Regions from separate parts of the Acidovorax sp. 1608163 genome, predicted to be linked through region 1. Evidence: riboswitches for the same ligand, from Rfam matches in the RefSeq annotation. Region 1 holds a riboswitch; the other holds the start of a gene.

Evidence for each region. A riboswitch is a leader RNA that binds a small molecule or an ion and turns the genes downstream of it on or off. The one in region 1 is predicted to bind thiamine pyrophosphate.
Region 2: linked by a shared signal. The riboswitch ahead of EAG14_RS09020 (FAD-dependent oxidoreductase) and the one ahead of thiC (phosphomethylpyrimidine synthase ThiC) in region 1 are both predicted to bind thiamine pyrophosphate.

What each region holds. Positions count from the first base shown of each region.
Region 1 covers NZ_CP033069.1:4,059,239-4,075,187, reverse strand. Annotated here, with positions in the region: gene EAG14_RS18100 (methyl-accepting chemotaxis protein) at 1-701, opposite strand, end outside; gene lpxC (UDP-3-O-acyl-N-acetylglucosamine deacetylase) at 907-1,830, shown strand; TPP riboswitch at 1,888-2,011, shown strand; gene thiC (phosphomethylpyrimidine synthase ThiC) at 2,133-4,037, shown strand; gene EAG14_RS18085 (methyl-accepting chemotaxis protein) at 4,242-5,891, shown strand; gene EAG14_RS18080 (DUF2845 domain-containing protein) at 6,007-6,375, shown strand; gene EAG14_RS18075 (GspE/PulE family protein) at 6,429-7,817, opposite strand; gene gspD (type II secretion system secretin GspD) at 8,038-10,647, opposite strand; partial or broken gene gspN (type II secretion system protein N) at 10,652-11,393, opposite strand; gene gspM (type II secretion system protein GspM) at 11,546-12,085, opposite strand; gene gspL (type II secretion system protein GspL) at 12,082-13,341, opposite strand; partial or broken gene gspK (type II secretion system minor pseudopilin GspK) at 13,404-14,416, opposite strand; gene EAG14_RS18045 (type II secretion system protein J) at 14,413-15,105, opposite strand; gene gspI (type II secretion system minor pseudopilin GspI) at 15,106-15,507, opposite strand; gene EAG14_RS18035 (type II secretion system protein GspH) at 15,504-15,893, opposite strand.
Region 2 covers NZ_CP033069.1:1,989,992-2,005,940, forward strand. Annotated here, with positions in the region: gene EAG14_RS08965 (TonB-dependent receptor) at 1-1,181, shown strand, start outside; gene EAG14_RS08970 (hypothetical protein) at 1,352-2,038, opposite strand; gene EAG14_RS08975 (acyl-CoA dehydrogenase family protein) at 2,182-3,456, opposite strand; gene EAG14_RS08980 (phosphotransferase) at 3,503-4,588, opposite strand; gene EAG14_RS08985 (Crp/Fnr family transcriptional regulator) at 4,769-5,488, opposite strand; gene EAG14_RS08990 (oxepin-CoA hydrolase, alternative type) at 5,689-6,468, opposite strand; gene EAG14_RS08995 (3-hydroxyacyl-CoA dehydrogenase) at 6,473-7,996, opposite strand; gene EAG14_RS09000 (hypothetical protein) at 8,163-10,301, shown strand; gene EAG14_RS09005 (thiamine phosphate synthase) at 10,364-11,272, opposite strand; gene EAG14_RS09010 (thiazole synthase) at 11,265-12,077, opposite strand; gene thiS (sulfur carrier protein ThiS) at 12,092-12,289, opposite strand; gene EAG14_RS09020 (FAD-dependent oxidoreductase) at 12,286-13,416, opposite strand; TPP riboswitch at 13,475-13,609, opposite strand; gene thiD (bifunctional hydroxymethylpyrimidine kinase/phosphomethylpyrimidine kinase) at 13,678-14,559, shown strand; gene EAG14_RS09030 (cytosine permease) at 14,618-15,934, opposite strand.

The sequences.
Region 1 (15,949 bases):
ATGATGCCGATGGCCTGGCTGGGCTCACCCCCAATTTGCCGCAGCACGGAGCGCGCCACTGTGAAGCCCACACCGCCCACCAGGGCCATCACCAGCAGCACGACGGCCAGTTCCGACAGCAGCGTTTTGCGCACCTGCTGGTCGATGTCGTCGGTGTACAGGCCCGAGCCCACCATCCAGTTCCAGCCATCCACTTTGACGATGTACTGCAGCTTGGGCACAGGCGTCTGCTGGCCCGGCCGGGCAAACATCATGGAGACGAAGGCCTTGCCGTCGCGGCTGTTGCGCATGCCTTCAACGAGTTGGGCAATGATGTCCACTCCCGCTCCGTCCTTGACCTTGCCCAGCATGTTCTGGCCGTCCCACTCGGGCTTGATGGGGTGCATTACCCCCACGCCGTCGGTGGTCCAGATATAGAAGTATTCGGTCTTGCCCTCGGCGCCGCCGTAGCGGGCAAGGCGCAGGGCCTCTTTGGCGGCTTTTTGGGCTTCTTCCTGGCCCATGGCGCCGCTGGCAGCCTTGGCCTGGTAGGCGGCCACGATGCTGTGCGCTGACTGCACGGCCGTGGCCAATTGTTCGCGCCGCGATTCGATGATCAGCGAGCGCTCTTGTAGCAGCGCTGTGACGGCCATGAACAGCAACGCTGCCAACGCCGTGCCCAGCATCAGCAGCACCTTCATTTTGAATCCAAGCTTGTTCATCGTGTGTCTCCAGTTTTCTCTCAAACTCTAGCAATGCCATGACTCGCGCAGTGAGTACGTGCACGCCTATCTGCGTTTGCCTTGACTTGCAACAACAAGTAACCTCATGGATTGTGGGGCTGGCATGGGGCGCCCTTTGTCAGGGAAAACGAGTCTGCGTGGGCGCATGCCAGCATGTTGCGGGGCACGCAACTAAAATGTGCGGATGCTCCAGCAACGCACCCTCAAGACCTTGACCCGCGCCGTTGGCGTGGGATTGCACAGTGGCCAGCGCGTGGAGTTGACCTTGCGCCCGGCGCAGCCCGACACGGGCATCGTCTTTCGTCGCGTGGACCTGCCCCAGCCGGTGGACATTCCCATCCATGCGGAGTCGGTGACCGACACGCGCCTGGCCTCCACCATCTCTGCCGGTGGGGCCAAGGTGCACACCGTGGAGCACCTGATGTCGGCCTGTGCGGGCCTGGGCATCGACAACCTGTATGTGGACATCACGGCCGAAGAGGTGCCGATCTTGGACGGGTCTTCCGCCTCGTTCGTGTTCTTGCTGCAAAGCGCGGGGGTGGAGCTGCAGCGTGCGCCTAAGCGCTTCATCCGCGTGAACCGCCCGATCGAAGTGCGCGAAGGCACCGGCCCCAGCGCCAAATGGGCGAAGCTCACGCCCTACCATGGCTACAAGCTGAGCTTTGAAATTGACTTTGACCACCCTGCGGTGGACTCCACGGGCCAACGTGTGGAGTTTGACTTGGGGCAAGGCAACTACAGCCGCGACATCGCCCGCGCACGCACCTTCGGCTTCACCCGCGATGTGGAGATGATGCGATCCAACGGTCTGGCGCTGGGCGGTGGTCTGGACAACGCCATCGTCATGGATGACTACAAGGTGCTCAACAGCGACGGCCTGCGCTATGACGACGAGTTCGTGAAGCACAAGATCCTGGACGCCATGGGCGACCTGTACCTGATTGGCAAGCCCTTGCTGGCCGCCTACAGCGCCTTCCGCTCAGGCCACGCCATGAACAACCAGTTGCTGCGTGAGCTGCTGGCCCAGCGCGATGCCTGGGATGTTGTCACTTTTGACGACGAGCGCGCAGCCCCAGCCGGCTTCGCTCAGCCTGCACGGGCTTGGTGATCCTGCGCTGCGCAATCTCGGCTGGGCGCCTTCCTTTTGCCTCTGTGGCCTATACTCGCGCCTGCTCCGGGGTGTGCTGATGCGCTGAGATGCGAGAGGCCTGAAGAAATTCAGGCCAGCTTGCGAACCCGACGAACTTGATCCGGTTCATACCGGCGGAAGAAGAGCCGACCTCCTTGTCCCCGTGCCCGCACTCCCTGCGGGCACGCCTTGCCTCAGGGGCTGCCATGCGCAGCCACCCGAGGGGTGCACAGGTCCATTCCGGAGCAGACCCACCGCCACCGGAACCAGGAGACCTGCCCATGAACGCCCCCGATCCCCACGCCCAGCTCGCCGCCCCCGAAAAGTTTGCCGAGCTGCTCGCCCGCACCCGCGAACCCTTTCCTGCATCGCGCAAGGCCTATATCCCCGGCCACCTGCACACCGACCTGCGCGTGCCTGTGCGCGACATTGCGCTGACCAACGGTGAGCAGGTCAGCGTGTACGACACCTCGGGCCCCTACACCGACCCGAACGCCGTGATCGACGTGCGCCAAGGCCTGGCCAGCGTGCGCGGCGGCTGGATCACCGGCCGTGGCGATGTGGAGCACTACGAAGGCCGCGCGCCCGTGGCGCTGGACGATGGCCAAAAGAGCGAAGATGCCACGCGCCTGGCCCAGCTGCGTGCCGAGGCCGCAGCCCTGCAACGCAAGCCGCTGCGCGCTAAGGCCGGTGCCAACGTCACGCAGATGCACTACGCCAAGAAGGGCATCATCACGCCCGAGATGGAATACGTGGCCATTCGCGAAAACGGCAAGCGCGAGTGGATGGAGCAGTACATGCAGGACGCAGGCCGCGAGAAGCGCCTGATGGGCAACCCGATGGGCGCCAGCATTCCGCGCATCATCACGCCCGAGTTCGTGCGCGACGAAGTGGCCCGGGGCCGCGCCATCATCCCCGCCAACATCAACCACCCTGAGGTGGAGCCGATGGCAATTGGCCGCAACTTCCTGGTCAAGATCAACGCCAACATCGGCAACTCGGCCGTCACGTCCAGCATTGAAGAAGAAGTGGAAAAGCTCGTGTGGGCGATCCGCTGGGGCGCCGACAACGTGATGGACCTGTCCACTGGCAAGAACATCCACACCACGCGCGACTGGATCGTGCGCAACTCGCCCGTGCCGATTGGCACCGTGCCGATCTACCAGGCGCTCGAAAAAGTGGGTGGCGTGGCCGAAGACCTGACCTGGGAGATCTTCCGCGACACGCTGATCGAGCAGGCCGAGCAGGGCGTGGATTACTTCACCATCCATGCCGGTGTGCGCCTGGCCTACATCCACCTCACGGCGCAGCGGCGCACGGGCATCGTCTCGCGCGGCGGCTCCATCATGGCCAAGTGGTGCATGGCGCACCACCGCGAGAGCTTCCTGTACGAGCACTTCGAAGATATCTGCGACATCATGAAGGCGTACGACGTGTCGTTCAGCCTGGGCGATGGCCTGCGGCCTGGCTGCGCGTCCGATGCCAACGATGAAGCCCAGTTTGCCGAGCTGCACACACTGGGCGAGCTGACCCAGGTGGCCTGGAAGCACGACGTGCAGACCATGATCGAAGGCCCCGGCCACGTGCCCATGCACATGATCCAGGCCAACATGACCGAGCAGCTCAAGACCTGCCACGAAGCGCCGTTCTACACCCTGGGCCCGCTGACCATCGACATCGCCCCCGGCTACGACCACATTGCTTCGGCCATTGGCGCGGCCATGATCGGCTGGATGGGGACGGCCATGCTGTGCTACGTGACGCCCAAGGAGCACCTGGGACTGCCCGACCGCGACGACGTGAAGCAGGGGATCATTGCGTACAAGATCGCTGCCCACGCTGCCGATGTGGCCAAGGGCCACCCCGGCGCTCGCTCGCGCGACGATGCGCTCAGCCAGGCGCGCTTCGACTTCCGCTGGCAGGACCAGTTCAACCTGGGCCTGGACCCCGAAACGGCCAAGGAATACCACGACGAAACCCTGCCCAAGGACTCGGCCAAGGTGGCGCATTTCTGCTCGATGTGCGGGCCCAAGTTCTGCTCCATGAAGATCACGCAGGAGGTGCGCGACTTTGCCGCGCAGAAGGGCGTGGACGAGCAAAACGCACTGGTCCAGGGCATGCAGGTGAAGGCGGTGGAGTTCCAGCGCAATGGCGGGCAGTTGTACGTGCCATTGAAGGCTGAATAAGCCGCCCTAATGGCCCCTGTGTTTCCCTGTTCATGGCGGGAAACCGGGTGCATACCCTGTAAAGGGGCAGGTGTGTGGGCGCATACAGTCGCGCCCAGTATTTGCCTGCCCCAGAGTGGGTGTCTTCTTTGGTGCACATCACAGCGCAATGGCATCAAAGTTGCTATTCTTTGGGCAGGTTGTTAAAAAATGTAAGGAAGCGCCGTGAACGCCCTGAATCGACTGTCTATTCGCACCCGTCTGTACTTTGGCACGGTGTTTTCCTTGGTCTTGCTGGTAGTGATCGGGGCCATGGGGTACTTGGCGCTGGAGCGCACGCGCACAACGCTGGAGGTGCTGTTCACCCAGCGGGTGCAGACCCTGACCGACATGAGCGAGCTGCGCACCACGCTGGGGGATTTGCGGCGTGCGGAGAAGGACATCATCATCAACTTCAACAACACGATTGAGGTGTCCACCCAGCGCGACCTGTGGAAGAAGTCGCTGCAGTCGCTCAACAAGGGGCTGAGCGATGTGCGCAAGGTGCAGACCTCCGATGCCAACTTTGCGGCGTCCATCGACAAGGCGTTGGCAGAGGTCAAGGAATACGAAACCGGCATTTCCCCCGTGTTCGAGCAGATTGAGCGGGCGCAGATTGACGGTGCGGTGGGCGGAGCCTACGCCGACAAGTACAAAAAGCACATGGAGGCCAGCGACAAGCTGTTGTTGGACTTGGCCATGGATGCGCGCAAGCAGATGGACGAGGCCCGCCAAGGCGTGGACTCTCTGACCTCCACCATGTCGGGCCTGATTGGTGGGGCCTTGCTGCTGGCCCTGGCGGTGTTGATTCCGCTCACGTTCTTCAGTGTTCGCTCCATTACGCAGTCCATCTCGCAGGCCAGCGAGTTGGCCGAGCGCATTGCGGGGGGCGATTTGTCGCGGGATGTGCAAGTCACCTCCACCGACGAAGTGGGGCAACTGGTGGGCGCGATGGCGCGCATGCAGGACGCGTTGCGTGGCCTGGTGCACCAGGTGCAAGAGGCCGCGGGTAATATCTCGACCGCCAGCTCTGAAATCGCCACGGGCAACCATGACCTGAGCCACCGCACGGAACAGACGGCGGCCAATCTGGAAGAAGCGGCTTCCTCGATGGAACTGCTCACCGGCACCATCCAGCAAAGTGCCCAGTCCTCGCGCCAGGCCAGTGACTTTGCGGCTTCGGCGGCCGAGGTCGCCGCTCGGGGGGGCTCTGTGGTGTCGCAAGTGGTAACCACCATGGACCAGATCACCACCAGTTCGCGCAAGATCGCCGATATCACCGGCGTGATCGACTCCATTGCCTTCCAGACCAACATCCTGGCGCTGAATGCTGCGGTGGAAGCCGCCCGCGCAGGCGAGCAGGGTCGGGGCTTTGCGGTGGTGGCTAGCGAGGTGCGCAGCCTGGCTCAACGCAGCGCCGAGGCCGCCAAGGAGATCAAGGGCCTGATCGGCTCGTCGGTGGAGCGGGTCGAAGACGGTTCGCGCCTGGTGACCCAGGCCGGGCAGACCATGACCGAGATCGTGGGCAGCGTGCACCGCGTGTCCAGCATCATTGGAGAGATCACGGCATCGTCTTCCGAGCAGAGCGACAACGTGGCCCAGATCAGCCAGTCGGTGAGCCAACTCGACAACATGACCCAGCAGAATGCGGCGCTGGTCGAGGAGTCCACGGCCGCGTCCGAATCGTTGCGCGAACAGGCTGTGCAACTGACCCGGGCCGTGGCCCAGTTCAAATTGCCCGCAGGGGGCATGCGATCGGCCTCCGTTGCCGGGGCTGCGATGGGCTATGGGGGCAATGCCCTGCCTGGGCATTCGGTGGTGCCCCAGTTGGCTTGACCGACTGGTGCGGGGGCGGATCAGCGCCGGGCCTTGGTTACGGTTTGCCCGTTGGCTGGTTGACGGTGACCATCCCCGTTGGGCCAAAATGGTGCATAGACGATACCTTTGCCCCATGAAACACCTTGCACCCCGCCGGAGAGTCTGGGCCCCGTGGGCCCTGTGGATTAGCTTGGCTGGTAGCGTGCCGTGGGCTGCGCAGGCCGAGTCTTTGCAATGCCAGTCGGGCAGCGTGGGGGTGGGCGACACCATGGCCACCGTGGCCCTGCGGTGTGGCCAGCCCACTGCCACGGGGGCCTATTGCGCACCCGTAGAAATCCAATGGATAGACCGCCCGCACAACGCGCCCTATGGCCGTTGGCTGGCCCCCTGTCAGCCCGTGGATGAGTGGATTTACGACCGGGGTGTGGGCTACCTGCCGGCCAGGCTGCAGTTTCGCGGGGGGCGGCTGTGGTCGCTGGTGTACGGGCAGTCAGTGCCTTAACAAGGCGCTGAGGGCTGTAGCCCGCCTCTCAATGCCGGGTGATTGGCACTCGCTCAGTCGCGCGTCACCCGCAGCACTTCTTCGCGGCTGGTCACTCCTGCCGCAATCAGTCGCTCGCCGTCTTCACGCATCAGCGTCATGCCTGCGGCCAGGGCGGCCGTGCGGATCTCGGCTTCTGAGGCCTGGGCGTGGATTTGTGCGCGGATGGCGTCGTCCGTCACCAGCAGCTCGAACACCCCGGTGCGCCCGGCATAGCCCGTGTGCCCGCAGGCCTCACAGCCTTTGCCATGGCAGGTACCGCAGTATTTGCGCACCAGCCGCTGGGCCAGCACGCCCAGTAGCGAGGAAGACAGCAGGAAGGGCTCCACCCCCATGTCGATCAACCGCGTCACGGCGCTGGCCGCATCGTTGGTGTGCAGCGTGGCCAGCACCAAGTGGCCGGTCAGCGAGGCCTGGATGGCGATCTGTGCGGTTTCGAAGTCGCGGATTTCACCGATCATGATGATGTCCGGGTCCTGGCGCAGGATGGCGCGCAGGGCCTTGGCAAACGTCAGGTCGATCTTGCTGTTCACCTGCGTCTGGCCCACGCCGGGCAACTCGTACTCAATCGGGTCTTCCACCGTCATGATGTTGTTGCGCGTGGCGTCCAGGCGGCCCAGGCCCGCGTACAGCGTGGTGGTTTTGCCCGAGCCCGTGGGCCCGGTCACCAGGATGATGCCGTGCGGCTGGCTGATCAGCCCCTCAAAGCGGCGCAGAGTCTCGCCCTGCATGCCCACGGCTTCCAGGCTGATTTTGTTCTCGCTCTTGTCCAGCAAACGCAGCACGGCGCGCTCGCCATGGGCGCTGGGCAGGGTGGACACGCGCACATCAATGGCGCGGGTGCCCAGGCGCAGGCTGATGCGCCCGTCCTGTGGCAAGCGCTTTTCCGAAATGTCCAGGTCGGCCATGATCTTCAGGCGCGAGATCAGTGCGGCGTGCAGCGCGCGGTTGGGCTGCACCACCTCGCGCAGCGTGCCGTCCACCCGAAAGCGCACGCTGGAGTGGCGCTCGTACGGCTCGATGTGGATGTCACTGGCCCCGTCGCGTGCGGCCTGCGTGAGCAGGGCGTTGAGCATGCGGATGATGGGGGCATCGTCTGCGGTTTCCAGCAAGTCTTCCACGGCGGGAAGCTCTTGCATCATGCGCGAGAGGTCGGCATCGGACTCGACCTCGCTCACCACCGTGGCCGCGCTGGATTCGCCTTGGGCATAGGCCGCGCTGATGCGCTGGGCCAGGCTGGGCGCATCCAGCGACAGCAGGTGCCGCACCTTGTGCTTGCGCAGCACTTCGGACAGCGCCGTGACGTCGGGCGCAGGGCCGTGCCACAGCACGAGCTGCTGGCCATCGTCCTCGAGCAGCAGCTGCGATGAGCGGGCAAAGGCGTAGGGCAGGGGGTGGCGCATGGCGGTTCGGTGGGTAACGGGGCTTGGGGGCTTAGGGGGCTGAGGGGGCTGAGGGTGGCTCACGGAGGCGAGAAGGCCGGGGGCTGCTCAGAAATTCAGGCGTAGTGCATGCGGTGTGTGCAGGCAAAGATGCTGCCTGCCAAACACCGACCCCGCCGTGGCGCTTGCGCTGCCGGGCGGGGCCCTCTTGCGTCCAGGGCGCAGCACGCTAGCGCACCGCTCACTGCCGAATCACGTCGGCTTCCAGTGCCAAGGCGCGCACCGACACAGCCGCCTTGTCTGCCGCCTGCTGCGTGTTGAACGGGCCCACCTGCACGCGGGTGCGGTTGCCCCGGTTGGTGTTCACGGTCTGCACATTCATCGGCAGTGCCGCTTTGCGCAGCTTGTTCATCGCGTCGGTGGCGGTTTTGTCATTGGCAAAAATGCCCACGTTCACAAAATACGTGGGTGGCAGTGCCTGCTCGGCCTGGGCTGCGGGCTCCGTGGCTTGCGGCATGGGTGCTGCTGACACAGGGGCTGCGGCAGGAGCGGGCGTGACCACAGGCGGCGGCACCACCTGCTGTGGCATCAGCGGTGCGGGCACCTCCACGGGGGCTGCGGGGGCGGGCGCCGGGGCCTCGGCGCGGGGGCGGGGCTCCAGTGGCGGCAGGATGGGCGCGCCAGACACGGAGCGCATCACTGGGTTGGAGGCGGGCTGCACCACTTGCTGCAGCGCGCGGATGGACTCGTACCGGTCGGCCATGAGGGCGTCGCTGGTGACGGTGTCGCGCACCACGACGGGGCGCAGGAACACCATCAGGTTGGTCTTCTTGCGCGAGCGGTTTTCGCTGCGGAATAGGGCGCCCACCACGGGGATGTCGCCCATCACTGGCACCTTGTCTTCGGCCTGCGAGTAGCTGTCTTCCAGCAGGCCACCAATCACGATGATGTTGCCGTCGTCCACCACCACGTTCGACTCGATGGAGCGCTTGCTGGTGGTGGGCCCGTTGGTGTCCTTGAGCGTGGAGGCGTCGATCTTCGAGACCTCCTGGTAAATCGCCATCTTCACCGTGCCGTTCTCGCTGATCTGCGGGCGCACGCGCAGCATCAGGCCCACGTCCTTGCGCTCTACCGTGTTGAACGGGTTCACGGTGCTGCTGCCGGTGGTATTGGCGTAAGAGCCCGTCACAAACGGCACGTTGTTGCCGATGACGATCTTGGCTTCTTCGTTGTCCAGCGTCATCAGGTTGGGCGTGGACAGCACGTTGGCGTCGCCGCTGTTTTGCAGGAAGTTGGCCAACGCGCCCAGGTAGTACTGGCCGTTGATGCGCGGTGCCAGTGCCATGTTCAAGCCGCCGCCCAGCGAACCGACGGCGGTGGCAATGCTGGACGTGGAGCCCGTGGCCAGCGCCGCTGTGGCGCTCAGAATGTTGGTGCCTGCCGTGCCGGAGTTGGTGCCGATCACCCCCACAGTGCCACTGCCGCTGCTGCCCACGGTGCCCTGCCACTGGATGCCGAACTGTGCGAGCTTGCTGGCAGAGACTTCCACGATCAGACTTTCGACCAGCACCTGCGCGCGGCGGCCGTCGAGCTTGTCGATCACGGCGCGCAGCTGGCGGTACTGGGGTTCGGGGGCGCTGATGATGAGCGAGTTGGTGGTCGGGTCGGCCTGGATTTGTCCGCCGGTCGAAGGTTGGTTGCTGGTGGCGCCACCGCTGCTGCCGCCTGTGCTTGCTCCCAGGCCACCGCTGGAGCCCAGGCCGCCGCCATTGCTGCTGCTCGTGCTGTTGCCCAGCGACGATGCGCTGGTGCTGCCCGTGCTGGTGCTGCTGGCAGACACGCCGCCGCCACTGGAGCTGCCATTGCCGTTGGCGCTGGCCATGGCTGCACGCAGGGTGGTGGCCAGCTTGGTGGCGTCGGCGTTCTTCAGGTACACCACATGGATGTTGCCGGTGGACGCGGCGCTGCCGGGCACCGGTGGCTGGTCCAGCTTTTCGACCAGCATGCGCACCAGCGCCACGCGTGCCGGGTTGGCGGCACGCAGAATCAGCGAATTGCTGCGGGGCTCGGCCAGCAGCGTGGTCTTGAAGGAGTTGTCGGACTGCCCCTGCGCTGCACCGGCGGCTGCGCCGCTGCTGCTGCCGTCGATCAGCCGCGACACCAGCGGAGCCATGTCGGCCGCCACCGCATTGCGCAGCGGGATCACCTCCACATCGGTGGCGTTGGAGACGTCCATGGCCGCGATGATGCGGGCCAAGCGCTGCAGGTTGTCGGCGTAGTCGGTGATCACCAGCGAGTTGTTGCCGGGGTTCACGTTGATGGTGTTGTTGGGGCTGATCAGCGGACGCAGCACCGGCACCAGGTTGGCCGCGTTCTCAAAGTTGAGCTTGAAGATCTGCGTGACGATCTGCCCGCCGCTGGGGCCGCTCGCGCTGCCGCCTTGCGACACACTCACGCCACCGCTTTGCAGCTTGGCATCGGCCTCGGGCACTACCTTGTACAGGCCCGCAGATTCGACCACCGTGAAGCCCTGCAGGCGCAGTGCGGCCAGAAACTGCTGGAACGCGGCGGCCGGAGGCACGGCCCGCTCGGTGATCAGGGTGAGCTGTCCCTTCACGCGGGGGTCCACCACCACGTTGCGCCCGGTGATGGTGGCCATGGTGCGGGCCACGGCTTCGATCTCGGCGTTGGCAAAGTTGAGGGTGACCGGCTCGCCCGAGCGCACGCTGCTGGTGCCCGTGCCCACCGCAGTTTGCGCATGAATTTGGCCGCTAAGGCACGCCAAGAAAGCGCTGAAAGCTATGCTATTCATAGCAAAACGCAGGCGTGGCGAAAGAATGGAAGTCGTCATAGGGTCAACCCACGGTAATGAGGGAGCGTGCGCCGCTGCGCCGCCCGATGATATTCAGAAGATTGGCCAGTGCCGCTTCGCGGTCCGGGGCCGCTGTGGCTTCGCCGGTAAAGCGCAGGCGTTGCCCCACCCACTGGCCACTGCCGCTGAGTTGCAGGTGGCCTTGCAGGGTGCTGAGGGTGAGGGTGGGCACTTCGCCCCCGCCAGGTTCAACCGGTAGCTGCCCATGGGGCGCAGGGTTGACAGGCGCGAGGACATGGACATGGCATCGAGTTGCGCCGTGCCTGCCAGCACCATGCGCCCGGCAGACCACACCGCCTCCAGCCCCCGGGTTTGCAACATCAATTGCCCTTGCGGCTGCAGCGTGTTCCACGGCGTGCCCAGCCCGGCCAGCACGGCGGCGGGCCACTGGCTGCTACTGTCTTGCAGCGCCAGGCGCACACGCCCCAACTGCAGCTGGATGCTGGCCTGAATGGGTTGCTGGGTGCAGCAGCTGGCATGCACCTGCAGGCGCAGCCCGCTCCAGGAGGGGCGCAGCTGCCACTCCAGTCGGCCGGGCAGGGCTGCACGGTCTTGGCTGGCGCCGCCACCGGTCAACACCAGTTGGGCAGAGCCGGTCCACACAGTGCCACGCGCTTGCGTCAATTGCACCTGGCCCCGGTGGCGGCACTCAGCCGCTGGGTCAGCCACTGTGCGGGGGCAAAGACCACGATGGCGGGCAGCAGCCCTGCCAGGGCTCCGGCAATGGCCCAGCCCCAAGGGGCGCGGGGCGGCTTGGAGGCGCTGCGCGAACGTGAGCGGCCCTTGCTGCTGGCTTGGCCTGCGCTGTTGGAGCGACTGGTGCTGGATCGGGGGCGGGTAGGCACGGCGTGGGGTGCGTTGATGGGCACAGTCGGTGTCAACGGGCGGGCAGGGCCAGCACCACGGTGCCATCCCAGCGGGGCACCGGCGCGGCACCGGTGTTACCCAGTGTGGCCGGACCGGCATTGGCTGGGGTGGCTGCGGTGCTGCGGGTCAGGCGCGATTCGACCGGCACGGCGCGCGCATTGGTGCGGGCCAGGGCCAGCCACTGGGCCACGGCATCGGCCGGTGCGCCTTTGAGGGTGACGGTGACGCGGTCACCCAGCACGTTCATCTGGGCGGAGGTGCCCAGGCGCTGGGTAAGTGCTGCGCGCAGCGCGCCCACGGCGTCGGTGGGCGAGGTCTGGGGCTGGGCTTGCAGTTGCTGGGCTTCGGCCTGCAGGCGCTGCATGTGCTGCAGTTGCAAGTCCAGCTTGCCATGCAGTTCGGGCGCCTGGTGCAAGGTCGTGAGGGCTGGGGCCAGGGCCACCCACCACAACAGGGCCAGCAGCACCACGCCAGCGGCTGCCATCACCAGACTTTGTTCGCGCGGGGCCAGGGCCTTCCAGCGCGCTTGCAGGGCGGCGGCGCGGCTCATGGCATCCCCTCGGCACGCACCAGCAAGGTGCCATCTTCGGTGCGCGCGCTGTAGCCAGCGGCCTGCAATCGGGTGTTGAACACAGATTCCTCGTCGGGGGCCAGGGTGACGCCGCGCAGGCGCAGCTCGCCGGGGGCAAATTCAAGGGTGGTGGGCACGCGGTCGTCCGGCAGGCTGGCGCCCACGGCCTCCATCAGGGGTTCCAGGTCACGCGGCGATACGCTGCCTGCCTTTTGGCGCAGCAGGCCCAGTTCGCGCTCCATCTGCACGGGGGCATCCACCACCACTTTGACCTGGGGGAAGGTGGTGGTCAGCGCATTGCGCACGGCCACCTGCTTGGCGGCCAAGGCCTGCTTTTCTTGCCAGGCCCACAGGTTCAAGCCCACCAGGTGCACGCCCACCAGCAAGGCGGCGGCCCAGCGTGCGGCGCGCCATTGGGGGGCGTACAGCAGCGCGCTGGCTGCGGTGCCTGCCTTGCGCATGGCGCGGATGCGGCTGGTGCTGGCCAGTTCAAACTGTGCCAGGTCCCAGTCGCCCCGGGCGGCATCCAGCGCGCGCTGGGTAGCGGTGTGCAGTGTGACCTGGCGGCCCAGGGTGCGCTCGGCCACCTCGGCCACGGCCGGGTCGGCGCGCACCACGGGGGCGGGGGCGTCGTCGTCGGTGGTGGATGTGAGCCCTGCCAGTGCCAGCACGGCGGCCGACAGGGGCAGCATGGTCACGCTCTGGTCGGGGCCCTGGCCGCACAGGATCATCTGCGGCTCGCTGGGGCTGCCCATGGCGCAGATTTCGGTGGTGCCGCTGGCTGTGGGGCCGGGGGCAAACTCAGGCACCACGCGCGATACAGCACGGCCTGCGGCTTCCAGCGCTTGCAGGTTGTCGCGCAGCCAGCTGCGGTCGCACACCGCAACCCACACGGGGCTGCCAGCCTCGGCGCCGGGCTGCAGCGCAAAGTGCAGTTGGGCGGGGTCGTCCAGCAGGCGGTCTTCCAGCAGGCCTTCCAGAATGGAGCGCAGGCGCGGCGTCTGGTGGTTGGGCCCCAGCGGAATGCCGGGGGGCAGTTGCACCCGCTGCCATGACAGGGCCGAGATCGGCACCATGGCCACCACTTCGCCGCCGGGGCGTGAGGGCTCGGGCAGCAAGGCGGCAGCCGCACGCGCATGGTCGGTGGCGGTGTGGCCGTCCGACGTCAGCGTGTAGCTGTATTTGGTGGCGATGCCCGGTGGCGTCAGGGGCAGGGTAAGGATCAGGGAGCTCATGGGCAGGTTTTGCAGGCCATTTTAGGGGGCTGACATGTCGGTTGGGGGCATGTTCTGCCCTGTCAGCGGGGTGCCTGTGCGGCTGCAGTGGCGGGGTCGCGGTCAAAAACGCCGCGCTCGCGCCAGAGGGTCACGACACTGTTGGTGCTGTCTTTGCGCACCAGAGAGCGCTCGTCCACCACGGATTCGCCCAGCCGCAGGCGCCCACGCACTTCAAAGAAGCGCGAGGCGACCGTGATCAGATCGGTGTCTGGCACAGTGTTTGTTCCAAGCAACGTTATGGCATCGTTGAGCACCTTGAAGTGGCGCGATTCGCGGCTGGCGATCAGCTTTTGGGCGCTGGCCAAGTCGATCCCATCGATAGCTGCCCACAGCACGTCCAACTGAGCGGTGTTCAGGTTCACCGGGGTGCGCACGGGCAAGATGGTGACATGCGGGCTCAGGATGGCGATGGTGCTGGCGGGGACGCCCAGCCAGCCCAGTTGCGACACGGTCTGGGGCATGAGTGGCGCGTTGGCGTCGTCGGTGCCTGCAGCCGACTGGGCTTTGCGCAAAGCCTCCACCAGGGATGTGAGCTGCTGCTGCGGCAGGCCCAGCCGCTCAAACAAGCGGGTGAATTGCTTCAGCCCCCCGCTTGCACCTGCCCGGCATCGACTAGGCTGGTGAGGTTCAAGCGGCTTTGCATGTCGATGATCTGGCCCGACAGGAAGGCCTCGGTAGTGTCTGTTGTGGCATCGTCCACCTGCGAGACGTTGCGCTCGGCCGCCAAGAAAGTGGACAACCGCGCTTCTTGCAGCGGGATAGCCCAAGGCTCTGCCAAGTGGTCGGCGCCGCCAGCGCGGCCGTCTTCTCGCAGGATCAGGCGCGACCAGTCCAGTGCCCCCACCAAGATCCACGCGGCTTGCACGCGGCCGCGCTCGGCGGTTTCCACTTCGACTGCGCGCCACTGCTGCCACATCGCGGCAGCGGCCAGGGTGGCCACCAGCGTCACGGTGAGCATGGCTGCCAACAGGGCGGCCCCGGTTTGACGCGGGGCGCTCAGTGGCTGGGGCTTGGCGGGCGGGTGCAGCGTCATGTGCGGCTGCCTCCCAGTGCGGGATTGATCCAGTCGCGCACCAGCAGGCCGCTGAGCGCACCGCCAGGGCTGAGGGTGATTTGCAGGCGTATGCCCTCAGGCAGAGTGCTGCTGCCGTCTGTGCCGGGCACCGTGCCCACGCTGGACAACGCGTTGGACCAGGCACCGCCCCGGTAATAGAACAATTGCCAGCCGTCGATGGGGATGAGCGCGACCTCGCTGCGGCGTTCGGCATCGCCCGGGGTGCGGGCCCATTGCGCGGCCCGTGCCCAGGCCTCTTGCCATTGGGTGCGGGTGCGCACGGTGGGGGACTGCCAGCGCAGCCACTGCGCCCCGGCATTGGTCTCACGGCGCGTCCAGGCCACCACCACGGGACCTTCGTCGGGCACGGCGGTGCTGCGGCGCGTCAGGCGCAGCACTTGGCCGTCCCAGTCCAGTGGCGTGGTGTGGGCCAGCGGGGACACCAGTGCGTCCAGGTCGGCACCCCACTGGGCCAGAGAGGCTTGCAGCACCAGCATGTCGTCGGCGCGCTGGCGTGTGGCTTCTTGCGTGCGCACCATGCCGTCGATGCCGCGCCAGCTCAAGATGGCGATGAGCGCCATCACGGTGATGGCGACCAGCAGTTCGATGAGTGTGAAGCCGCGCAGGGCTGGCTTTGCCACGCCGCTCGGTTGGGTCAACGGGCGCATTCAGTTCCTCCCGATGATGGTGGAGATGCGCAGGATGGACATGTCTGCGTCAAACACCTGCGCATCCATGCGCCGGAACTGGGGGTTGGGCGTGGGCCGCACGATCACGTTCACCGTGAACTGCCGACCCGCTTGCTCGCAGGGCTCGGTGCTGTCGCCCACGCTGGGCATCTGGCGCGACAGGCGGGCTTTGATCAATTCGTTTTCGGCGCACAACTGGGCCAGCACGATGTCGGACTGGCGCTGGGCATTGCGGGTGAGCGTACTGGCGGCCTGCGTGCCTGCCAGCAGCGCAATGGCCACAATGGCCAGGGCGACCAGCACTTCCACCAGGGTGAAGCCACGGGTGAGGTGATGGGCCGGGCGACACGCTGGGCGAGTGGCTGTGCGCTGCGGTGTCATGGCAGGGACTCCACCGTGAAGGGGCGCAGCCCGTCGGTGACCACGCGCAGGGCGCGGTCGGGGTAGTTCTGGTGGGTGATGACCACTTGCTGTGGGCCGATGAGGGGCTCCGGCCCCAGCAGCAACGCGGCGGTGCCGCGCACGGTGACGCCTGGGTCCAGCCATTGGCTGGGCAGGGCGCTGGCGGGCAGGCCCTCAAACTTGAAGCCTTGCTCCGTCGCTCGCCAGCGCACGGGGGCCCCGGTGGAGCGCGACTGTGCCCTGCCTGATTCCAGCAGCGCGGCCAGCCGCGCGGCCTCGCGCTCCAGCACGGTCTGGCCGTTGTCGCGGATGGCCATGGACACCCCGGCCGTGGCCAGCGCCATGATGCTGATGACGACCAGCAACTCTAGAAGAGTGAACCCCCCTGAGCCGCCACCCGCTCGGTGCCGCCGCCAGAGGC
Region 2 (15,949 bases), 2.1 Mb from region 1:
CCGCCGAAGTGCACGACCCGGCCGATGTGCCCGTGGTGGACCTGCGCAGCGAACGCTTTGACGTGCGCGGCGAACTGCGCAACCCGTTCGCAGGCTTCTCGGCCCTGCGCCTGCGCGCGGGCGTGACCGACTATGTGCACGACGAGGTCGAAGACGGCGCCATCAGCACCACCTTCAAGAACAAGGCCTACGACACCCGCGTGGAGCTGCAGCACGAGCCCATTGCCGGGTTCAAGGGCGTGGTGGGCCTGCAGACCTCGCAGCGCAAGTTCAGCGCCGAAGGTGAAGAGGCTTACGTTGAGCCCACCGTCACCCGCAAGGTGGGCCTGTTTATGTTGGAGGAATACCGCCTGGGCGACTGGCGCTTTGAAGGAGCACTGCGCCACGACCGCCAGACGGCCGAGGCGCAGACCACGGGCATCGAGCGCAGCCACAACGGCACCTCGGCATCGCTGGGCGCGGTGTGGCGCTTCACGCCCGGCTACCAGGTGGGCACCTCGTTCACCCGCGCCAGCCGTGCGCCGTCGGCTGAAGAGCTGTACGCCCGGGGCCTGCACATGGCCACCAGCACGTACGAGCGGGGCAACGCCGATCTGCGCTCGGAGACTTCGCAAAACATCGACGTGAGCCTGAAAAAGACCAGTGGCGACACCACCTTTGGCGTGAGCGTGTTCCACAACAAGATCAACAACTACATCTACGGCCGCACGCTCGATGCGCTGGATGGCCTGCAACTGCTGCAGTACAGCCAGGCCGACGCCACCTTCACCGGCATTGAAGGCCAGGTGCGCCAGGCCCTCACGCGCAACTTGGGGCTTACGCTGTTTGGCGACACCGTGCGCGCCAAGCTCGACGGCGGTGGCAACCTGCCCCGTATCCCGGCCACCCGTGCTGGTTTGCGGCTGGACGCCAATTGGGCGGCGTGGGAAGGCCAGGTGGAATGGGTGCAAGTGGCCCGCCAAAGCCGCGTGGCCGAGTTTGAAACCGCGACCCCCGGCTACGGCATGCTGAACCTGGGCGCCGCCTACAACGGCAAGCTGGCCAACGGCTCGCCCTGGCAGCTGTACGTCAAGGGCAACAACCTGACCGACCGCCTGGCCTATGCGCACACCTCGTTCATCAAGACCGCTGCGCCGCTGATGGGGCGCAGTGTGACGGTGGGGGTGAAGGTGGCCTTCTGAGGCTGTGCGGAGGCTTTTTAGCCAGATAGTCTGACACCTACCCCAGCCGTTCGGGCTGAGCTTGTCGAAGCCAGGGCACTCCTTTGAACGGCCCTTCGACAGGCTCAGGGCGAACGGGGCGGGTCTCAGGCATCTGCAAAACTCATGCCAAATAGCCTGCTAGCGCTTATTTAATAAGCGCTAGCAGCTATAAAAAACGTAGCAAATGGCTCGGTGTCAGGCAGCACATAGGCCACGCCGGGCACTTGCCCCAGGTAGGGGGCGATGTGCTGGCTGTAGAACGCATCGGGTGCGTTGATGCAGCCATAGCTGATGCGCCGGTCGCGCGCACGCGGGCTGGCCAGGCGCTGCAGGCGCCGCTCGATGGCCGTGGCGCTGCGCACGCGGTGCAGCGATACCGCCGCGTCGTAGTCGATCCACACAATGTCTTCGCCTTGCAGGTTCTGGCCGGGCTCGGTCACAAACCGGCCTGCGGGCGTGGTGCGCTCGTGCGGGCGCACCTGGGCCACGGGGCGCTGCCCAATGCCGGGAACGCTGCGGTCACCCGGCGCCAGCCCCAGCAGCACGGGCGCGCTGCCCAGCCACTGGGCGCGGCCTGAGAACACATGCACGCAGGCCTCGGGCTTGTCGATCACCACAAAGGGCATGCCCGCGTTGTCTGCCGTGCCCGCCACCCAGCGCAGCAGTTGCCTTGCGGTGGCCGAGGCCTGCCACTCGCCATCGTCCGTGCCCTGCGCCGCACTGGCCCAGGCGCCAGGGGCGGCCAAGGCCAGGGCACCCGTGGCCCAGCGGCTCCATTGGCGGCGGGTGAGGGCGGTGGCGTGCTGTGCGTTGGGTGGGTGGCGAGCGGTGGTCACGTGGGGTGGGACAAAAGCGGTGCGTTGATTTTGCCGCGCCACAGGCAACAGCCCTCCACAAAAAAGCCCATGGCCTTGGAGGGCCATGGGCTGGTGCGGTGGGTTGCGGGGTGGCGGGTTGTCCCGCGCTTGGCCTCAGCCTCTCAGGCGCCGCGTGTGATGGGCACGCCCGCATCGCGGCCGTAGCTGCCGTACTTGCCCAGCTCCCACTTGGCAATGGCGTTGCGGTGCACTTCGTCCGGACCGTCGGCAAAGCGCAGGGTGCGCGCACCGGCGTAGGCATAGGCCAGGGGGAAGTCGTCGCTCATGCCGCCGCCGCCGTGGGCCTGCATGGCCCAGTCGATCACCTGGCAGGCCATGCTGGGGGCCACCACCTTGATCATGGCGATCTCGGTCTTGGCCACCTTGTTGCCTGCCACGTCCATCAGCCAGGCGGCCTTCAGGGTCAGCAGGCGGGCCATGTCAATCTTGCAGCGGGCTTCGGCAATGCGCTCTTGCGTCACGGTTTGCTGCGCCACGGTCTTGCCAAAGGCCACGCGGTTGCTGGCGCGCTTGCACATCAGCTCCAGCGCACGCTCGGCCAGGCCAATGAGGCGCATGCAGTGGTGGATGCGCCCGGGGCCCAGGCGGCCTTGGGCGATCTCGAAACCACGGCCTTCGCCCAGCAGGATGTTGGAGACGGGCACGCGCACGTTTTCAAACGTCATCTCCACGTGGCCGTGGGGTGCGTCGTCGTAGCCAAACACATTGAGCGGGCGAATGACCGTAATGCCCTTGGCGTCAGCGGGCACCAGCACCATGCTTTGCTGTGAGTGCCGGGGCGCCTCGGGGTCGGTCTTGCCCATGGTGATGTAGACGGCGCAGCGCGGATCGGCTGCGCCCGAAATCCACCATTTGCGGCCATTGATGACGTATTCATCACCCTGGCGCTCGATGCGCGTCTCGATGTTGGTGGCGTCGCTCGATGCCACGTCGGGCTCGGTCATTGCGAAGGCCGAGCGGATCTTGCCTTCGAGCAGCGGCTTGAGCCAGCGCGCCTTGTTGGCTTCGTCGCCATAGCGGGCGATGGTTTCCATGTTGCCGGTGTCGGGCGCCGAGCAGTTGAACACCTCGCTGGCCCATGGCACGCGGCCCATGATTTCGGCCAGGGGCGCGTATTCCTGGTTGGTGAGGCCTGCCCCTGCGTAGCCCGAGGCCGCGGCGCTGTCCACTGGCAAAAACAGGTTCCACAGGCCAGCGGCCTGGGCCTTGGGCTTGAGGTTTTCGATGGTGTTCAGGGCCGACCAGCGCTTGCCTGCGGCGGTGTTGGCCAGCAGCTCGGCCTTGTAGGCTGCCTCGGCGGGGTAGATGTGCTCGTCCATGAACTGGAGCAGTTTGGCCTGCAGTTCCTTGGTCTTGGGGGAGTAGTCAAAGTCCATGGGGTTCTCCGTGAAAAATCGGTGGGTGTTGTTCTGTGCGGCGTGTTCAGCCGCGTTGGGCAAACGACCAGGCCAGCTGCGCCATGGGGCGGGCCGTGTCGCCCGATGCCTTGGCCTGCGCGCTGGAGGCGGTGCCTGCCTCGACCCGCTTGGCAATGCCTTGCAAGATGGCCGCGATGCGGAACATGTTGTAGGCCATGTAGAAGTTCCAGTCGGCTCTGAGCGCGTCGGGCGTGGCAATGCCGGTGCGCTCGCAGTAGCTGCGGATGTAGCTGTCTTCATCCGGAATGCCCAGGGCGGCCAGGTCTTGCCCCGCAATGCCGCGCCCCAGCGCTGCAGGGATGTGCCAGCTCATGCAGTGGTAGCTGAAGTCGGCCAGCGGGTGGCCCAGGGTGGAAAGTTCCCAGTCCAGCACGGCCACCACGCGGGGCTCGGTGGGGTGGAACATGAGGTTGTCCAGCCGGAAGTCGCCATGCACGATGGAGACTTGGCTCTCATCCCGTGCGCTGGCAGGCATGTGCGCGGGCAGCCATTCCATCAGCCGGTCCATCTCTTCGATGGGCTGGGTGATGGAGGCGACGTATTGCTTGCTCCAGCGGCCAATCTGGCGGTCGAAGTAGTTGCCAGGCTTGCCGTAGCTGGCCAGGCCCCGGTCGGCAAACTTCACGGTGTGCAGCGCGGCAATCACGCGGTTCATCTCGTTGTAGATGGCGCCGCGCTCGGCGGGCGCCATGCCGGGCAAGGACTGGTCCCACAGCACGCGGCCCTGCATGCACTCCATCACGTAGAAGGCGCGGCCAATCACCGATTCGTCTTCGCACAGCACATGCATGCGGGGCACGGGCACATCGGTGCCTTGCAGGCCGCTCATCACCGCAAATTCGCGCTCCACGGCGTGGGCCGAAGGCAGCAGCTTGGCCACGGGCCCGGGTTTGGCACGCATTACATAGCTGGCACCGGGGGTGATGAGCTTGTAGGTGGGGTTGGATTGCCCGCCCTTGAACATCTCCACCGTGAGCGGCCCCGCAAAACCCGGCATGTGGCGGCCGAGCCAGTCGGTGAGCGCTGCTGTGTCAAAGGCGTGCTGGTCAGACACGGGGCGTGTGCCCACGAAATGGTCAAAGTTGCTCATGGGGGATGAGGGATGGAATGGGTTTGGGCATGGCTGCGCCTGCGCAGGGCTGTGCTTGCTGCGCGCTGGGGCGGCTGTTGCCGGGGTGTGTGTGGGTGGCTGCGTGCGCCGATGTGGCGCACGGCCCAGGAACTGCAGCCCAGGCATTGCGGGGGCTGCGTGCAAGAGGAGTGGTGGGGCTCAGGTGTCGGTTTCCGCAATGCGCATCAGCGCCTCGCGGTTGCGTACCACCAGGCCACCGGGCTCGATGCGAATGGCGTCCTCGCGCTCCATGGACTTGAGCTCCTGGTTCACGCGCTGGCGCGATGCGCCCAGCAACTGTGCCAATTCTTCCTGCGCCAATTGCAGGCCAATGCGCATCTCGCTGCCATCTGAAAGGCTGGGAGTGCCATAGCTGCGCACCAGATGCAGCAGCTGCTTGGCCAGCCGCGCACGCAGGGGCAGGGTGTTGAGGTCTTCCACCAGGCCGTACAGCTGGCGTATGCGGCGCGCATGCAGGCGCAGCATGGCTTCGTAGAACTCGGTGTGCGCTGCCAGGATTTTTTTGAAGTCGGCCTTGGCCACGCACAGCACGGTGGTGTCGCCGTGTGCATAGGCATCGTGCGTGCGCCGGTCCCCATCGAAAATCGCCACGTCGCCAAACCAGATGCCGGGCTCCACATAGGTCAGCGTGATCTGCTTGCCCGAGATGGACGTGGAGCTGACCCGCACCGCCCCGCGCGCGCAGGCAATCCACTCCTCGGGCGGATCGCCCCGGGCGGCTATGAGGCCGCCGTCCTTGAAGCGTTTGACATAGGCGCATCGGAGGATGTCGTGTCGCAGTGAGGGTGAAAGGGATGAGAACCAGCGACCGGAATTGATCGCTTCACGTTCTTCGATAGTAAGAATCGGGTCGTCCATGGTCTGTCTTTTGGGTGACTGGTAACAGCTTCATTGTCGCGTGAGGGACCCGGGCCTTTGCCTGGGGTTGTCACCTGTGCGTCTGTGCCTGCGGGCACGGGTGTTGGGCTTGGGTCCTGGTGGAAACAAAAATGCCCTGGTCCGCAAGGACGCAGGGCATGAATGGTGTCACGGTGGGTGCTGCAGTAGCGGTGGGGCGCTCAGTCGTAGCGCGGGCTGCGTTTTTCAAGAAAGGCCGCAATGCCTTCACCCGCGTTGGCATGGTGCAGGTTTTTGACAAAGTGGTCGCGTTCGCTGTCTAGGTGCGTGCTCAGCGGCTGGTGGGGCGCATCGCTGACCAGCTCCTTGATGCTGGCAAGCACATTGGGCGCCCGTTGGTTCAGCCGCTCGGCCAGCTGCAAGGCGGCGCCCAGGGCATCGCCGGGGTTGCTCAGGCGGTTGACCAGGCCCAGCGCGTGCAGCCGCTCGGCCGCGATCTTTTCGCCGCACATCAGCAGCTCGGTCGCCAGGGCGCGGGGCAGGGCGTGGGCCAGGCTCCAGCTGGCGCCACCGTCGGGCGACAGGGCCACGTTGCTGTAGGCCATCAAAAACACCGCGTCGCGTGCGGCCACCACCATGTCGCAGGCCAGGGCCAGCGAAAAGCCCGCGCCGGCCGCCGCGCCTTCCACGGCCGCAATGATGGGCTTGGGGTAGGTGCGGATGGTCTCAATCCACTGGTGCAGGCCTTCAATGCTCTGGGCTTGCACCTCGGGGGGCTGCTGGCGGTTGGCTTGCAGGCGCTGCAGGTTGCCACCCGAGCAGAACATGCCGCCCGCGCCGGTGATCACCACGCTGCGCACATCGGGGCTGCGCTCGGCCACATTCAGGGCCTCGATGCCCGCGGCATACATGGCGGGCTCAATGGCGTTGCGCAGCTCGGGGTTGCTCAGGGTCAGGACCAGTGTCTGGCCTTCGCTGGTGCTCAGCAGTTGGGCGGGCATGGACTCAGCTTTCTTCGACGTGGGTCAGGCTCAGGCCAATGGCGCCCCGGCGGCGCAGCCAGGGGCTGGGGCGGTAGCGGGTGTCGCCATACACGGTCTGCATATTGAACAGCACCTCCAGGATATTGGTGGGGCCCCAGCGGTCGCCCATGGCCAATGGCCCCAGCGGGTAGCCCAGGCCCAGGGTCACGGCGGTTTCCAGGTCCTTGGGCGAGCAAATGCCTTGCTGGCAAATATCTGCCGCGATGTTGACGATGGTGGCCACGACGCGCTGGGTGACAAAACCGCCGCTGTCGCGGATCACGCTCACGGGCTTGCCGTCACGGGCAAACAATGCGTGTGCGGCGTTGCGGATGTCCACGCGCGTGGCTGGGTTGGTGGCCAGCACGCGCCGCTTGGTGGCGGCTTCCTCCACCAGCATGTCGATGCCAATGGTGCGTGCCGGGTCCAGCCGCTCGACTACTGCCACCGTGGTTACATCAAACCCCAGCGGGGCGACCAGGGTGATGGCATGGGGCGAAGGTGATGCGCCGGTCTCGATGGTGGCACCCAGGTCCTTGAGCAACTGGTACAGCTCCATGCGCCGTGAAGCCCGGGGCGATACCCACACCGGTGGAATGTCTTGCACCACCGGCACAGGGGGCTCTGCGGGCACCTGGGCCGCGCCATCTACATAGCGGTAAAAACCATCGCCCACCTTCTTGCCCAGCACGCCGCCCGCCAGCCGCTGCGCGGTGATGACGCTGGGGCGAAAGCGCGGCTCTTCGTAATACTGGTGGTAGATGGATTCCATGACGGGGTGCGACACGTCCAGCGCCGTCAGGTCCATCAGCTCAAAAGGCCCGAGCTTGAAGCCCACCTGGTCGCGCAGGATGCGGTCGATGGTGGCGAAGTCGGCCACGCCCTCGCTGACGATGCGCAGTGCCTCGGTGCCAAAGCCGCGCCCGGCGTGGTTGACGATGAAGCCCGGCGTGTCTTGGGCCTGCACGGGGGTGTGCCCCATTTCACGGGCGTAGGCCGTGAGGGCCTGGCAAAGCGCGGGGGCGGTCTTGAGCCCAGCCACCACTTCCACCACTTTCATCAGTGGTACGGGGTTGAAGAAGTGAAAACCGGCCAGCCGCTCAGGCTGCTTCAGGCCAGCGGCAATGGCCGTGACCGACAGGGACGATGTATTGGTGGCCCACACGGCGTGCGCGGGCAGTGTGCGTTCCAGCTCTGCGAACAGGGCTTGCTTGACGTCAAGGCGTTCCACCACGGCTTCGATGACCAGCTCACAGGCGGTCAAATCGGCCACTGTGTTGGCTATTTGCAACTGGTTGCCCCAGGCCTGGGCTTGCTCTGGCGTGATGCGGTCCTTGGCCACCAGCTTGCCCCATTGTTCTTGCAGTGCTTGCCTGGCTTTTTCGGCGGCGCCGGTTTGCGTGTCGAGCAACCAGACCTGGCTGCCGGCCTGGGCGGCGATTTGTGCAATGCCCCGGCCCATGGCCCCCGTGCCCACAATGGCGATGGTGGAAAAATGAATTTTCATAGCGCCATTATGGCTGTGGCCCTAGGCGCGCACTTATGTGCAAGAATGGGCTGCACCAAAAACAGAAATTATTGTGAAAATCCGTAACACCATTTTTGGAGCCGGTCTGTGGGTGGTTGCCGCCGGCGCCTCCGCGCTTTCGCTGGGCGCGAGCAGGGGCACTGTGGTGCTGGGTAATACGTTGGATTTGGCCTTTGATGTCAAGCCGGATGAGGGCTCAGACATCGCCACCTCGTGTGTGGTGGTCAGCGTCAAATCCGGTGACTCGCTGGTCAGCGAGTCCAAAGTGTTGGTGAGTCCCCTGGCATCCGGTGTGCGGGTGCAGGCGTTCACCGCCATCGATGAACCTGTGGTTCAGGTCACGCTGACGGCTGGCTGCACAGGCCGCACCACGCGCACCTATACGTTTTTGGCCGACCCGCCCAAAGCGGCGCAACGCATCATGGCTGCACCGGCGGCCGCGGCTGCTGCTACCGCCCCATTGCGGGATCGCACCCTATCTCCGCAAGACGCAGCCGTGATGGCTGCACGCGCCCCGGAAGTGGGTGGCTTGGAGCAAGGTGTTGCAGGTGGCCCGGCCGCTGCTTCCGCTGTGGTGCCGCGTACTTCGCAACGCACCGCGCAGGCCGTGCGCAAAGAGCCTCGCACAACCCCTGCGGCAACCGCTCCTGCCAAGCCTGCGGCAGCTGCCGCCAAAGAAGCCGCTCGCTCCCGTCTAGTCATGGAGCCGCTTGATATCTGGCTCGATTCGCCCGTGACCTTGCGTTCTACGCCTGAGTTGCCTCAGGCCCCAGCGTCCGAGGCCACACCGCAAAGAGAGCAGGCCGCAGCGCTGTGGCGCAGTTTGAACCCAGACCCGCAAAGCCAGGAGCAAGGCCAGGCCTCACAGCGCCAGCTGGAGTCGGAGCTGACTCAGCTGCGCGCCAAGGCCACGCGCGACCAGGCCGCTTCGGCCGAGTTGCAGCGCCAGTTGCAAGAACTGGAGTCAGATCGTTTTCCTGCCTGGGTGGTGTATGCCCTGGGGGCTGCCTTGGCGGCTGCGTTGGGCTTGGGTGGCTGGTTGTGGCGCCGCTCCGACCGCACCGCGACCAAGGCCGCGCGCTCGTGGCGCGAATCGGTGGCCGTCAGCAACCGCAAATCGGACACCCATGAAGTGGTGGACCTGGACCCGCTGGAGCGGGTGCAGGAGCATCCTGCAGACCGCTGGGGACGGCCCATTTCTGGTGCCGCAGGCATGGCAGCGCCTGCCCCGGCTGCGGTCGATATCTTGCTGGAGCCTGAAGAAATTTCCGCGGAAGCCGCAGGGTTTGCCCCCAAACCTGTCGTTGCGGCCCCGGCTTCCTCAGAGCCCGTCCTACAGCACATCATCAACCCGGAAGAGCTGTTCGACATCCAGCAACAGGCCGAGTTCTTTGTGTCTGTGGGCGAGCACGACCAGGCGGTGGAAGTGCTGCGCCAGCACATTGCCGAGCATGAAAAAACCTCTCCGGTGGCCTACCTGGAGTTGCTGCGCCTGTACCGAACGCTGAGCCGGGCGGCAGACTTCAATGTGCTGCGCCAGAAGTTCATGCAGCACTTCAATGCGCAGGTGCCAGAGTTCGCCGCGTTTGACCGGGCTGGAAAATCACTGGAGCAGTACCACGAGGCGTTGGCCGAAGTGGAAGCCGAGTGGAGTTCAGCCGCGGTGCTGGGTGTGCTGGAAAAGCACATGTTCTACAAGTCTGGCGACAAGCGCAAAGCGCCGTTTGATTTGGCCGCTTTTGACGATTTGCTCTTGCTGCTGGCCATTGCGCAGACCACGCCCCCCAGCGTGCGGGGTGCACCGCCGCCGCGCAAGCGCACCACGCCCAAGGCGCAGTCTTTTGAGGCGGCCGCAGCCCATGCGTTGAGTGCCCTGACGCCACTGAGCCCGCTGGACACAACGCCCGATTTCCCCCTGGATTCTTTGGCCGCCGCGTTGGAGTTTGGTTTTGAGCCGCCGACACAGCCTGCGGCAGCGGGCGCCGAGATGCCTGATGGTCCGGCCACGGTGCCGACGCGAACGCAGGGTTTGGTCGATGAATTTGTGGACAGCGTGCCTGTGCCAGCCCCCGCCGCCAGCCGGGCGGCGGCCACCCCACCGGCATCGACGTTCACGTTGGACATTGACCTGTCCGAGCCGGTGCCCATCACCATCAGTGATTTGCCCCCGGTGCCTGTGACTCCGCCACCCCCTCCAGGTCAGCCGATTGGCTTTGGCTCTTCCAACGACCTGATGGAGTTGAGTCTGGAACTGGAACCGCTGAATCCACCTGGCAAGAAATAAGCAAACCCCGGCGTGCCATGGGCCGCCGGGTTGCAGAGGGCAAAGGCTTTACAGCCTCGCCTTCATTGCACGCGCAGTGCCGCCATCAGCGCGGTGGCCGCTTCTTCAGGCTGCGCAGCATTCACCAGCGCACGCACCACCGCGATAGAGCCCACGCCCGTGGCGCGCACGGCCCCAAACTGCTCCTGGCCAATGCCCCCAATGGCAACCTGCGGGTAATGCCGCAGCAGCTGGGCATAGGCTTGCAACCGCCCCAGGCCCTGCGGTGCGGTGGCCATTTTCTTCAGCGTGGTAGGGAACACAGCGCCCATGGCGATGTAGCTGGGCCCCACGGCATCGGCGCGCACCATCTCGGCGTAGCCGTGGGTGCTGACACCCAGGCGCACGCCTGAATCGCGCAGGGTGCGCAGCTCTTGCGGGGTCAGTGCGTCCAGGTCTTCCTGGCCCAGGTGCACGCCATAGGCGCCTGCGGCAATGGCTTCTTGCCAATGGTCGTTGATGAACAGCAGCGCCTGGGTGCCCGCCACGGCAGCGACGGCGTTGCGCACCTCGCGGGCAATGGCGTGGGCATCTTCAGATTTGAAGCGCAGTTGCACGGTGGGTACGCCTGCGCGGGCCATGCGGCCCACCCACTCTGCATCGGGCAGCACGGCGTACAAACCCAGCGCTTGCGGGCAGGCGGCAAAGGCCTGGGCGCGCGGCAGGGGCTGCAAGCCAAAGTCCAGCGGCTCGCAGGGCCAGCTGGTGGCGTCAAACTGGCCTGTGCGCTCAGTTTGGGCCTGCCAGGCGCGGGCCAGGCATTCGGCGTCGTGGGCGATGAAGCCCAGTTGGCTGCAGGCCTGCAGCGCTGCCAGGTAGGCCGGTGCGGTGCTGGTGGGGGCAGGGGGCTGCAATGGCTCGAAGCCCGCAAAGGTGGCGGCGTGGTGGCTGGCGATGGCCTGTGCCATGCCCATGGTGTGGGGCTCAAGCATGGGTTGCGTGGTGCCAGAAGGGCGTGCCCAGCACAGGGGTGCTGGGCTGGGCAGAGTCTTGCGCGGTCATCGCGCCTGCGCGGTGGGCTGTGCGGCCTGCCTGCACGGCATCGGCAAAAGCACCGGCCATGGCCACAGGGTCTTGCGCCAGGGCCACGGCTGTGTTCAGCAGCACGCCGTCGTAGCCCCATTCCATGACCTGGCAAGCGTGCGAGGGCAGGCCCAGGCCCGCGTCCACCAGCAGCGGCACGCTCAGCCGCTCGCGCAGCGTTTGCAGAGCGTAGGGGTTCACCGGCCCCCGGCCGGTGCCAATGGGCGCGGCCCAGGGCATGACGGCCTGGCAGCCGACATCGACCAGGCGCTGGCACAGCACCAGGTCTTCGGTGCAGTAGGGCAGCACCTGAAAGCCTTCCTTGATCAGGTGCTCTGCCGTGCTCACCAGGTTCAGCGTGTCGGGCTGCAGGGTGTAGTCGTCGCCGATCAGCTCCAGCTTGATCCAGGGGGTGTTGAACACCTCGCGGGCCATCTGTGCGGTGGTGATGGCTTCTTGGGCGCTGTGGCAGCCTGCGGTGTTGGGCAGCACGGGCACGCCCAGCTTGCGCAGCAGCTCCCAGAAGCTGGCGCCACTCTCGGCCGGGTTGCTGCCTTGGCGGCGCAGCGAGGCCGTGACCATGGCGGGCTGGGCGCGCTCGACGGCTGCCTCCAGCACCGCAGGCGAGGGGTAGCGCGATGTGCCCAGCAGCAGGCGGCTGGTGAAGGTGTGGCCGTACAGAACCAGAGGGTCTTGGGAGGTGAGAGCTGTCATGGCTTGGTGGGGCGTCAGCCGCCCGTCACTGGGGAGATGATTTCCACGCGGTCGCCCGGTTGCAGTGGGTGGGCGGCGTAGCGTGTGTTGGGGACGAAGGTGGTGTTGACTGCGACCGCAAATGGCGGGCGGGCCGCGATGGCGGCCACCGCGTCGGCCACGGTGGCGCCGTCGGGCAGTTCATGCGGGTGGTTGTTGATGCAAATCTTCATGCCAATGCGCTGGCAGCCTGATCGGCCGGGGCAGACGTCCCCAGCAGTTCAAGCCGCAGATCAAAACGTTTTGAAAGCGCTGATTGTCCTGTGTTCAGGATCTCCATGGTCACATCCAGCATGGCGGGCGAGATCATGAACCCGTGGCGGTACATGCCGTTGACCTCCAGCACGCGGGGCTGGGGCTGGCGGATGGCGGGCAGGTTGTCGGGCAGGGTGGGGCGGCACTGGGTGCACAGCTCCAGCACGCGGGCCTCGGCAAAGCCCGGATGCACGGCGTAGGCGGCACTCAGCAGCTCCAGGGTGGAGCGCACGCTGGCGGGGGAGAGATCGTCCGATTCGATCTCAGTCGCGCCGATCACAAAGATGTGGTCTTGCTTGGGCGCCAGGTAAATCGGGTAGCGTGGGTGCACCAGGCGGGTGGGGCGCTGCAGAGTGACATCGGGCGCATACAGGCGCACCACCTCGCCGCGCACGCCGCGCAGGGCCTTCCAGTCCTGGCGGGCGCCCAGGCCTCGGCAGTCCAGCAGCCAGTCGGGCTGGCCTGGGGTGCCGGGGGCAAAGGCCTCTGGCGCGCGGGGTGCGTTCCAGTGCATGGTCACGCCCAGGCGTGTCATTTCGGTGAGCAGGGCGGCCAGCAGTTGCCGGTTGTCGAGCTGCCCTTCGCCCGGCAGGTACAGGCCTTGGGCAAAGCGATCGGCCAGGGTGGGCTCAGATTGCGCCAGAGCCGCACTGTCGAGCTTTTGCATGGCGGGCAACTCGGGGGTGGTGCGCTGGTTGGTCTCTAGCACGCGCGTCAGGCGCTGGGCTTCGGCGGCGTCTTGCCGGTGCCAGACGATCAGCGTGCCTGCTTGTTGAAAGAATACGGGCTCGGGCAGCGAGGCAATCAACTGCTGCCAGCGCGGCAGCGCGTAGTGGCCCATGCGCACCACGCCGGGCTCGGTGATGGCGGACTCGGCCAGCGGGGCCAGCATGGCGGCGGCGACGTTGGCGGCCGATTGCTCTGCCAGTGGGCTGCCTGCGTCGTAGATGTCCACCCGATGGCCCTGGCGTGCCAGCTCCACGGCGAGCAAGCGGCCCATGAGGCCTGCGCCCAGAATTGCAAAGGATGAGGGGGAAAGTGACATAGGGGTCCGTCTGGCGTCCGTCTGTAGAAAGGCAACAGTGGACAAAACGGAGGGCGCAGCGCCGTTGGTGGAAACTCCCCACGCCAGCATGACCTGGATCGGGTAGCGGGGCGCGGTGCAGCGTGGCTGCGGGCCCCAGGGTATTTCTCAGTCACACACCGCGCATGGCAGCGGGACACCCCTGTTTCGTCCGGAAAAAACAATTACAGCACATCCTCTTTTGCCGCAGCTTGACCTGGCGCATAGGCCATAATTTTTGCCATGACTTCCTCTTCTTCAGGGCTCCACGCGGGCCGTCCACACGCACGCGTGTTGTCCCGTTATGCGCGCGTGTTGTCCATTGCCGGCTCAGACAGCGGCGGCGGCGCAGGCATCCAGGCCGATCTCAAAACCTTCAGCGCCCTGGGCTGCTACGGCATGACGGCCATCACTGCCATCACGGCACAAAACACCTGCGGCGTCACGGGCATCCATGGCGTGCCGCCCGACATGCTCAAGGCCCAGATCGATGCCGTGGTGCAGGACATTGGCGTGGACGCGGTGAAGATCGGCATGCTGCATTCGCCCGACGTGGTGCGTGTGGTGGCCGATGCCATTCGCACCTACCAGTTGCCCCATGTGGTGCTGGACCCTGTGATGGTGGCCACCAGTGGCGACCGTCTGATTGCACAGGAAACCGTGGGCGTGCTGGTGCAAGAGCTGTTCCCGCTGGCCGAGGTTGTGACCCCCAATTTGGACGAAGCGGGCTGGCTGCTGGGCCGCAGCTTGCAAGACGCCGATGCGCTGGAAGCCGCAGCGCAAGACCTGCGTGCATTGGGCGCGCAGGCGGTGCTGCTCAAAGGCGGGCACTTGCCGGGCGATTGGGTGGTGGATGTGCTGTCGATGCCCGGTGCACCGCGGGTGCACAAACTGCAGTCGCAGCGCATTGCCACGCACAACGGGCATGGCACCGGGTGTACGCTGTCGTCGGCCATTGCGGCCCACCTGGCGCTGGGGCTGCCACTGCAGCAAGCGGTGGAACAGGCCCGGGCCTACATCCTGGGTGCGATTGCTGCAGGCGCCGACGTGACCACGGGGCGCGGCCACGGCCCGCTGAACCATGGCTACGCGCCGGTGGCGCAGCGGGTGTTTGAGGGTTCTTAGTGATTTTGGCCGCTAGCGCTTATTAATCAAGCGCTGGCAGCTCATAATTTGATAGCGATCAGCGCACCTTGGGCCGGGTGGCCCAGGCCAGTGCAAAGCTGAATGCCAGGGCGGGCAAGGCCGAGCCTGCACCTGGCAACACCTTGGGCGCCAGGTGGTACACCGCAATGCCTGCCAACCACAGGGCCACGGGCAAGGCGTTCACCACCCGGGCCTGCGCCAGCAGCGTGGGGGCATGGGTGCCAAACGCCAAGCGCCCCAGGATGACGCCGAACAGCGGTACGAACACCGAGCTGAGCAGCAGCAAGAACGGCTCCAGGCTGTGCATGGGCAGCACCAGGGCCAGGCCCGTGCACATAGCTGCCACGGCCAGGCCCCAGCGGCGCACGCTCCAGCGTGGCAACAGGCTGTGGGCCGACACGGCACCCGAGTACGCATCGCCATAGGCGTTGTCCACCTCGTCGATCAGGATCAGCGACAGCGCAATGAGCCCGCCCTGTGCCAGTAGCAGCGCTTGCACCAGGTCGGTGGACGGGAGCGTCAACGCCACCAGCACGCCCAGGCTGTAGCACCACATGTTGGCCAGCGCGTAGCCCAGCCACGTGCCACGCAGGGCCGCGCTGCCGCTCTTGCCATGGCGGGCGTAGTCGGCCACCAGCGGCAGCCACGAAATGGGCATGGCGATGACCAAATCCAGCGCGGGTAGCACGCCCATGCCGCCTTCGCCCTGGCGATTCCACAGCGCGCTAAAGCCCTGGGCTTGCGCCAGCGACACAAACTGCCAGCTCAGCCACAGCAGCGACAGCACCACCAGGGGCAACGCCACCCGGGCAATCACCTTGCGCACCAGTTGCACCATCGATCCGCTGATGAGCAGCATCACCACACCGCCCCACAGCAGCGTGGCCAGCACAGGCCACAGGGTTCCAGCCATGGTGCCAGCCATGGTGCCAGCCAGGCCACCCGCCTGCTGCCCAATGGCCACGGTGGCGTCGCGCATCACCACCAGCTCAAAGGTGCCCCAGCCCACCAGTTGCACGATGTTCAGCACGATGGGCAGGCTGGCAAAGCCCCGGCCATACACCGCGTGCATCAGCCCCGCGCTGGCCAGGCCACTGTCGCAGCCCAGCTTGGCCACCCAGCCCAGCAGGCCCGCGCCCAGCAAAGAGCCCGCCACAATCGCCCACAAGGCCTCCTGGGTGCCCAGCGCAGGCATCAGGTAGGCGCCGACCTGCATTACCAGCAGGCCCACGCCCAGGCTGAACCACAGTGAGGCATGGTCGTGCCACTGGAAGACGCGGCGCTCGGCAGGCACGGGTACCAGGGCCTCGTTGACTGCCGATGAAGTGGGGGCAGGGTGGTGGGATGACGTCATGCAAAAGCTCCGCAG